DNA from 2 places in the Sphingomonas sp. C3-2 genome. Region 2 is predicted to be linked to the other one. Evidence: predicted binding sites of a transcription regulator. Region 2 holds the regulator's gene; the other holds the start of a gene.
The links. The regulator LexA, encoded in region 2, represses DNA repair genes until DNA is damaged. The targets are predictions, from matches to a motif close to GTTCCNCNCTTGTTCT.
Positions count from the first base shown of each region.

Region 1: rmuC (DNA recombination protein RmuC) is a predicted target of LexA. The motif match lies at 2,147-2,162, and genes of this name have one in related genera.

Region 1 covers NZ_CP130322.1:366,999-371,418, reverse strand. The annotation lists gene QYC26_RS01705 (bifunctional 2-C-methyl-D-erythritol 4-phosphate cytidylyltransferase/2-C-methyl-D-erythritol 2,4-cyclodiphosphate synthase) at 1-874, opposite strand, end outside; gene def (peptide deformylase) at 988-1,515, shown strand; gene QYC26_RS01695 (hypothetical protein) at 1,570-2,013, opposite strand; gene rmuC (DNA recombination protein RmuC) at 2,182-3,594, shown strand; gene QYC26_RS01685 (META domain-containing protein) at 3,613-4,347, opposite strand; gene QYC26_RS01680 (RNA methyltransferase) at 4,383-4,420, opposite strand, start outside.
Region 2 covers NZ_CP130322.1:3,515,789-3,520,208, forward strand. The annotation lists gene QYC26_RS16715 (ComEC/Rec2 family competence protein) at 1-1,550, shown strand, start outside; gene lexA (transcriptional repressor LexA) at 1,544-2,233, opposite strand; gene trpC (indole-3-glycerol phosphate synthase TrpC) at 2,328-3,119, opposite strand; gene trpD (anthranilate phosphoribosyltransferase) at 3,116-4,114, opposite strand; gene QYC26_RS16735 (aminodeoxychorismate/anthranilate synthase component II) at 4,111-4,420, opposite strand, start outside.

The sequences.
Region 1 (4,420 bases), 380 kb from region 2:
AGTGCTGGCCGATATCGCCGGCGGCGACCGCACCCAGCAGCGCATCGGTCAGGGCATGGAGCGCGACATCGGCGTCGCTGTGCCCCGAAAGGCCACGGTCATGCGCGATCTTGATGCCGCCGAGCCAGAGTTCCTCACCGGCGACCAGACGGTGTACATCATAGCCCATGCCAGTACGGAAGGACGCCTGCGTCGCAAGCCGCGCTTCTGCACCCGAAAAATCCTCGGCGGTCGTGATCTTTTCCAACATCGGGTCCCCGAAAACGATTGCAACGTCATATCCCGCGGCGCGTGCCATTTGCGCGTCGTCAGTCGCCTCGGCGTCATCCGGCCAGGCGGTATGGGCCGCCTCAATGGCCGCAAAGTGAAAGGCCTGCGGCGTTTGTACGCGGACGAGTTCGTCGCGCGGCACGATGGGACCAAGATCTCCGGTCTCGTTTGCCCGTGCGAGCGTATCCGCGACGCGCAGTGCCGGGATGGCGGCTTCGCCGGAGCGCAGTGCGAAAAGAAGCCTGTCGATAACGACATGGGGGAGGAGCGGGCGAGCCGCATCGTGGATCAACACCCGTGCAGCGCCGCCGTCTGCGGCAATTGCAGCCAGCCCGGCGGCGACAGACTCCCGGCGCGAGGCGCCGCCTGCGACCAGCGGCTTTACCGCGCGGGTGCCAAGTGTCTGTGCCATCTCTCCGAAACGCTCGGTCGCCGTCACCACGAAGACAGCATCTATACCGGCATGGGCGATGAACCGATCGACGCTGTGCGCGACGACAGGCTTTCCGGCCAGCGGCACGAACTGTTTGGGTGTCGCCCCCCCGGCGCGTTCGCCTTTGCCGGCGGCCACGACCAGCGCGACCGTGCGATTGCTGTTATCCATGGGTTTCGCCTAGGCGTAAATTTGCGCGTATGCAAAGCCGGGTCCCGCTGAAATCGCCGTCAGTGCCTGTGCGAACGGTTGAAAACCGGGCCTTGCGCGACTAGCTAGGCGCCATGGCCATCCTTCCCATTCTTGAAACGCCCGATCCGCGGCTTCGCGTCATTTCCACGCCGGTCGAAACCGTCGATGACGAACTGCGCACGCTGATCGATGACATGTTCGAAACCATGTATGATGCGCCCGGCATCGGTCTTGCCGCCATTCAGGTGGGCGTGCCCAAGCGCGTGCTGGTGATCGATCTTCAGGAACCGGAAGAAGAAGACGGCAAGCCCGTGCGCAAGCCGATGGTTTTCATCAACCCCGAAATCCTCGATCCGTCGGAAGAAGAGTCGGTCTATACTGAGGGCTGCCTTTCGGTCCCCGATCAATATGCCGATGTGCTGCGCCCCGAAAAGATCACCGCGCGCTGGCTGGACCGCGACGGCAAGCAGCATGAAGAGCGTCTGGACGGTCTTCTGGCGACCTGCCTCCAGCACGAGATGGATCACCTAGAAGGCGTTCTGTTCATCGATCACCTGTCCAAGCTGAAAAAGGACATGATCCTCAAGAAGCTGGCAAAGGCGCGCAAGCGGGTCGCGTAATCAGTCCGATAGTCCCGGTGCCGAGAATGGCACCGGGATAAAATATCCTATACGTTAGGGCGCGCCGCAGGGTGCAAGGTCCACGGGGCCAAGCACCCGTTTGGTTTCCACCTTCATCGCTTTGGCGTCCGCGCCAAGACGCAGGCGCAACTGCTCCTTCTGCTCATCACCTTCGGTCGTGCACATCGCATCGATGTCATATCCTTCGGGAACGGCCTCGATATGCTCGAATTCGCAGTAAACCTCGCCGGCTGTTTCAAGCCCGCGTTCGGTGAAGTTCCACGCACCGTCGGTGCACAGATTGGGCGCGGCCGCCCAGCGGCCGATGAAACGCAGGCCGTCAGCCGGCGTACTGGTCGCATTTGTCATGTTTGTCGCGTTCGCATCGACCGTGGCGGTGTTCACCGCCCGGTTGGAGGCCTGTTCTTGATCCGATGGCGATGAGTTGCACGCGCTGAGCGTTGCGAGCAGGGCGACAAGGGGAAAGTGGATTCGCATGGTCGCGATCCTGCCGCGTCCGAACTGCGTGCGCTAGGCCCTTGATGCTGTTCTGCCTTTTTCGTGAGATGGGTGCTAGATGGGCGTGCCGCGCCGTCGGGGTGCTTGCCAAGAGCATCCCAACACGGCAAAGGTTCCTAAAATGTTCTTCTTTGCGGGCTGGTGGAAATGGTTGAGACGATGATCGCTGCGATATTGGCCATGGCCATTGGCGTTGCCCTAGGCTGGTTTCTGGGCGGGCGAGGCACGGCTGTAACGCGTGCCGAGCGTGACATGCATCTCGACAATTTCCGCAAGGCGATCACCGACTTGGCAGCGGCTGAGGAACGTGCGCGGTCGGTGCCGCAACTCCAGCAGCAAGTGTCGTCGGCTATCAGCGAACGCGAGGCAGCGCGGACCGAGGCTGCAAGTCTGCGCGCATCGGCGGAAGCGCGCGAGCAGGCGCTGGCCGATCAGATCCGCGCCTTGCTTGAGGCGAAGGAGCAACTTTCCGCGCAGTTCAGCGAAGTCGGTGCGAAGCTCTTGGGCGAGGCGCAACGCCAGTTTCTGGAGCGCGCCGACCAGCGTTTCCATCAGGCGGGCGAAAAGAGCGAAGCGCAATTGAAGGCGTTGCTGATGCCCGTCGAAACCACGCTCAAGCGCTATGAAGAGGGGCTTCAGCGCGTCGAGAAGGAGCGCGTCGACAGCTATGCGGGGCTGCGCGAGGCGGTGGAGCAGGTTCGCGTCGGACAGGGGCAGGTGAAGGAAGAGGCAGCGAAGCTCGTCAATGCGCTGCGTTCCAGCCCCAAGGCGCGCGGCCGCTGGGGCGAACAGTCGCTGCGCAACGTGCTCGAGCAGGCTGGGTTGTCCGCACATGCCGATTTTCGTACCGAGGTTTCGGTGGATACCGAGGAAGGGCGGCTTCGTCCCGACGTGATCGTCAGCTTGCCGGGCGGGCGCAAGCTGGTGGTGGACGCGAAATGTTCGCTCAACGCCTATCTCGATGCGGCTCAGGAAGTCGATGACGCCGCGCGGCTTGGCCACTTGAAGATGCATGCCAATGCAATCCGCACCCATGTGAAGCAGTTGAGCGAAAAGAGCTATTGGGAGCGCTTCGGCCACGCGGCGGATTATGTGGTGATGTATATTCCCGGAGAACATTTCCTGTCCGCCGCGCTGGAACAGGATGACAATCTTTGGGAATGGGCGTTCGAACGCCGCGTCCTGATGGCAACGCCGACCAACCTGGTCGCGATTGCGCGGACGGTGGCGAGTGTGTGGCGCCAGGAAAAACTGGCCGAAGAAGCACAGCAGATCGGCGCGCTCGGCAAGGAGATGTACGAACGGCTCGCAACAGCAACTGGCCATCTCAAGCGCGTGGGCACTGGCCTCAACAGCGCCGTCGACAATTACAACAAGTTCGTGTCGAGCTTTGAAGGCCGGGTGCTCGTGACCGGGCGCAAGTTCCGCGACCTGAATATCGAGGCGGGCGCCAAGGAAATCGAAGCGCTCGAAAGCGTCGATGCACTGGCGCGCCAGCCCGTAGAACGTGTGCCCGCGCTTGAAGACGCGGCCGTGGTTGAGCGCGATCCTGTCGAGTAGGGAGAACGGGGCGCAGCCTTAGTGGCTGCGCTGAAGCACCGCCTCCTTGCCATTCGCCCCGGTCAGGATCAGCCGGTCGCCCCCCTCAAAACGCATGGCAACCTCGCCCGACAAGATTTTAGTGAGGCGATCGTCCTGTTCCATCAAGGCCCCGGGGCAGGCCATTTGGGTCGACATGAGCATGCCGACCTTCAGCGTGTCCGCCGTTTCGGAATAGCCGCCGGCGATCCGGTTGCAACCGCCAGACCCGCTGACGCGCCCATCGGCAAATGCGAGGCTGGCTCTGCTTGTATCGCCTACGGGCGTGCCGCCGATCGAGATGATTTTCCAGGAACTTTTGTCGAGCTTGCCGGGGGGCACGATGTCTCCTCCGCATCCGTTTACGGTCTTGCCGTCGGCGATGACCATGACCTTGTCGGCATAGATCCGGTCGCTCATACCGTCGCTGCACCGGGCATGTGTGATGTCCACCGTCAGGCTATGCCCACCTTCGCTGATTTCGTAGCGATGGCCGTTGAAGCTGGTGCGCGGTTCGGGGCGGGGCAGGCTGATCCGCGTTTCGCCGTAATCGCCGGCATAGTCGAGGCGATTGGAGGTGATCGAGAGCGTCCAGCCGGGTTCGGTGCCCACCGCTCGATAGACCTGTTCTCCGCCACCGGAATCGGGCGTGTCAGCCGAAGGAACGGTCGCACAGGCGCTGAGTGCGGCCATGGCAGCGGTGAATGATAAGATATTGGCAAAGCGATATTTCATATCGCCTCAACAATGATCTGGAGCAAAGGTTCCCGTCAGCCGCGGTCCCGTTTCTGGTTCAGGATTTCATAGG
Region 2 (4,420 bases):
GTATCGCCTGGTTTCAGGGTGTCGGCGCCACGGGCCGGGCATTGGGGCCGATCACGCTCCTGTCCGCTGGAAAACCGCGCTGGGGAAGCGATTTTCGCGCCCGACTGACCGCGCATATTCATGAGGCGCTTCCCGGCGCGCCCGGGGGAATAGCCGCTGCGCTCGTGACCGGCGATCGCGGCGCCATCAGCGAAGCGGATGCAGAGGCGATGCGGCGGAGTGGCCTTGCGCATCTGCTCTCTATCAGCGGTCTGCACGTAACCGCCGTGGTCGGCGCGACGATGCTGCTCGTGCTCAAGCTGCTGGCGCTCAGCCCACGCCTGGCGCTGAATGCACCGCTGCTCCTCATTTCAGCCGCCGCCGGGGCTTTGGCCGGCATCGGCTACACGCTGCTCAGCGGTGCTGAGGTGCCGACGATCAGATCGTGCATCGCCGCGCTGCTGGTTCTGGGCGGGCTGGCACTTGGGCGCGATGCGATCACCCTGCGGCTCATCGCCACCGGCGCGTTGTTCGTCCTCCTCTTCTGGCCCGAATCGCTCGTCGGCCCCAGCTTCCAGATGAGTTTTGCTGCCGTCACCGCGCTCGTCGCGCTGCACGAACACCCTCGGATGAAGGCACTTCTCGCGCGCCGCGATGAACCGATGCCAATGACTTTGGCGCGTTCGCTCTTCGGGTTGCTGGCAACCGGCATCGCCGTCGAAATCGCATTGATGCCGATCGCGATGTTCCATTTCCACAAGACCGGTGTTTACGGCGCCCTGGCCAATATCCTTGCCATCCCGCTCACCACCTTTGTCGTCATGCCGCTTGAGGCGCTCGCGCTGGTCTTCGACCTTGTGGGTCTGGGCGCGCCATTCTGGTGGGGGGCAGGGCAGGCGCTCGGCCTGCTGCTCGGGGTTGCGCATTATACGGCGGCGCTGCCGGGGGCGGTGCTCGGCATTCCGATCATCCCCACCGGCGCGTTCGCGCTGACGGTTGCTGGCGGGTTATGGATATGCCTCTGGCGCACGCGCGTTCGCTGGGCCGGGATTTTCCCCTTGGCGCTCGGCATGGGATGGATGCTCGCAACGCCCGCGCCCGATCTGCTCGTCACGGGCGATGGTCGTCATCTCGCCATACGCACGCCAGGGCAGGGCTACGCAATCCTGCGTGATCGCGCTGGCAATTATGTCCGCAACACGCTCGGGGAAAGCGCCGGGACGCAGCAGGAATTGATCTCGCTCGACCAAGCCGGTGCGGCGCGCTGCACGCCGGACAGCTGTGTCATGGAAGTCGCGGATGGGGGACGAACATGGCGCATCCTTGCGCTGCGCAGTTCCTATCTGCTTCCCCGGCAAGAACTCGAACCCGCTTGCGCGCTCGCAAATATTGTCGTCAGCGAGCGCCGCTTGCCGTCCTGGTGCCACCCGGCATGGCTCAAGATCGACCGGAGCCTGCTTGCCAGAACCGGCGGGCTTGCGATCACCCTTGCGGGGCGCCGCGTATCGACTGTCAGGCAACCGGGCAGCGATCATCCATGGGAGAACGCTGCTGTGGGCGCGGTTCAGTAACGCCGTAGCAGTCCTGCCAGTCGGCCTTGGATACGGATCTGATCGGGGCTGTAACGCTGCGGATCATAGGCGCGGTTTGCCGGGTCGAGGCGGACCATCGCGCCTTCGCGGCGGAAATATTTGAGGGTTGCTTCATGGTCCTCGATCAATGCGACAACGATCTCACCATCGCGCGCCACATCGGTTCGTCGGATCAGCGCGTAATCGCCGTCGAGAATGCCCGCTTCGACCATCGAATCGCCCGAAACCTCAAGCGCATAATGCTCGCCCGTTCCCAACAAGGCGGCCGGCACCGAGAGCATGTTGTGGCTTTCGATCGCCTCGATCGGCAGGCCCGCTGCAATGCGCCCATGCAGCGGGATTTCGAGCACGTCGTTCGCCGCCGGGGGAAGCGGACGGCTGAGTTCCGTTGCGGGATTGGCGGCGGGAACCTGCGGCGTGACCGGTGCGGAGGGGGCAGCATCGGCGCGTTCGGGCATCTTGATGACCTCAAGCGCGCGTGCGCGATTGGGCAAGCGTCGGATGAAGCCGCGTTCTTCGAGCGCGCTGATCAGGCGGTGCACGCCCGACTTGGACTTGAGGTCCAGCGCTTCCTTCATTTCCTCGAACGAAGGAGAGACACCCGTCTCGGTCAAACGGTCGCTGATGAAGCAGATAAGCTCATGTTGCTTGCGTGTGAGCACGGCGCGCCTCTCGAATGGAACGAATGAGGAACGTGTAGGAAACATATCGGGCCGCGTCAAGCGAAGCCCGATAGTTCGTTCCTTCCGCTCGCTATCAGGCCGTCCCGATCAATGCGCGCGTCGCCTGCTCGACATCCGCTTCGCGCATCAGCGCTTCGCCGACAAGGAAGCAGTGGACGCCGTGCTTTGCCATCGCGTCGAGATCGTCCTTGGTACGTAGCCCGCTTTCCGCAACGAAGGTGCATCCCGCCGGTGCCTTGCCCACCAGTTCATAGGTGCGCTCGAAGCTGACCGAAAAATCGCGAAGATCGCGGTTGTTCACGCCAATGAGGCGCGATTTGAGCGTGAGCGCGCGTTCCAGTTCCTCGGTGTCATGCACTTCGATCAGCGCGTCCATGCCGAAACGGATCGCCTCGTCCTCGATGGCCACCATTTCGGCGTCGGTCAGCGCCGCGGCGATGATCAGGACCGCATCGGCGCCCAGCGCACGCGCTTCTGCGACCTGCCAGGGGTCGACCATGAAATCCTTGCGGAGCACCGGGATCGAAACCGCCTCGCGCGCGGCGACCAGATAGGCATCGGCGCCCTGAAAATACGGCTCATCGGTCAGCACCGAAAGGCATGCCGCCCCGGCGCGCTCATAGGCGCGGGCATGCGCCGGCGGATCGAAATCGGCGCGGATCAGGCCCTTGGACGGGCTTGCTTTCTTCACCTCGGTGATCACTGCATGGCCGGTGCGCGCCTTGGCATCCAGTGCGGCGCGAAAGCCGCGGGGCGCCGTCTGGCGCGCAGCCTGCGCTTCCAGTTCGCCAAGGCTCGTCAGCGCCTTGCGCCGGGCGACCTCGTCGCGCTTGGTGTTGCAGATTTCGATGAGCTTGTTGGTCATTTATAGGCAATCCAGCAATCAAGAAGCGTGTTGGCCACGCCGTTGTCGAGCACCTCGCGCGCCTCTTCGACGCCGTTTTCCCAGCTGTCGACGCGTCCGGCGACAACGAGTGCAGCGGCGGCGTTCAGCAGCACGGCATCGCGATATGCGCCTTCTTCGCCCAGCAACAGCCGGCGCAGCGCCGCCGCGTTGAAGACCGCGTCGCCGCCGCGCAGCGCTTCCTGAGGATGGCGGGAAAGCCCCACATCCTCAGGCGTCAATCGCGACGTGCCGTGGCCACAGGCGCCGATGCGCACGATCGTGCTGGGCCCGCAGACCGACAGTTCGTCAAGCGGCTCGTCGCCTGCCACCAGCATCGCCGATTCGAGGCCAAGAAGTTCGATCGCGCCGGCAACCACGTTCAGGAAGTCGGGGCGCGCAACGCCCAGCAACTGGCGCTTTACACCGGCCGGATTGCACAGCGGCCCGGTCAGGTTAAAGATGGTCCGGCGGCCGATAGCCTTGCGCACGCCAGCAAGCTTGCCGAGCGCGGGATGATGTTTCTGCGCGAACAAAAAGCCGATGCCGATATCGGCCAGGCTTCGCTCGGCGGTCTCGGACGCGCGGTCGAGGTTCAGTCCAAGCGCTTCCAATGTGTCGGACGATCCCGCCTTGCTCGACGCGGCGCGGTTGCCATGCTTGGCGACGGGCACACCGCAGGCGGCCACCACGATCGCGACCGCGGTCGAGATGTTGAGGCTGTGCGATCCGTCGCCCCCGGTCCCGCACACATCGATGGCGCCCTCGGGCGCGCTCACTGGGATCAGTCGCTGGCGCATCGCGCGCACGGCGGCGGCGATTTCCACCGAGGTCTCGTCACGCTCCGCCATTACGGTCAGAAAACGCTGGATCTCGTCCTCAGCGGCCTTGCCGTCGAGAATGTCGCTGAACGCCGCGAGCGCGGTTTCGGAATCGAGGGGCGCCGAGGCATCGGGCAGCAATACGGAAACAGTCATGCCCGTTCCGCCACCTTCAGCCCGGCAATCCGCATGAAATTGGCAAGCATTTCATGGCCATATTCGGTGGCGATGCTTTCGGGATGGAACTGGACGCCGTGGATCGGCAGCGTTTCATGGGCAAAGCCCATCACCGCGCCGTCGGCCGTGCGGGCATTGACGCGCAGGCACGAAGGCATGCCTTCATCGGGCACGATCAGCGAGTGGTAGCGGGTGGCCGTGAGCGGCGAGGGGAGCCCCTCGAACAGCCCCGTGCCGTCATGCGTGATCGGCGATGTCTTGCCGTGCATCAGCTCGGACGCGCGG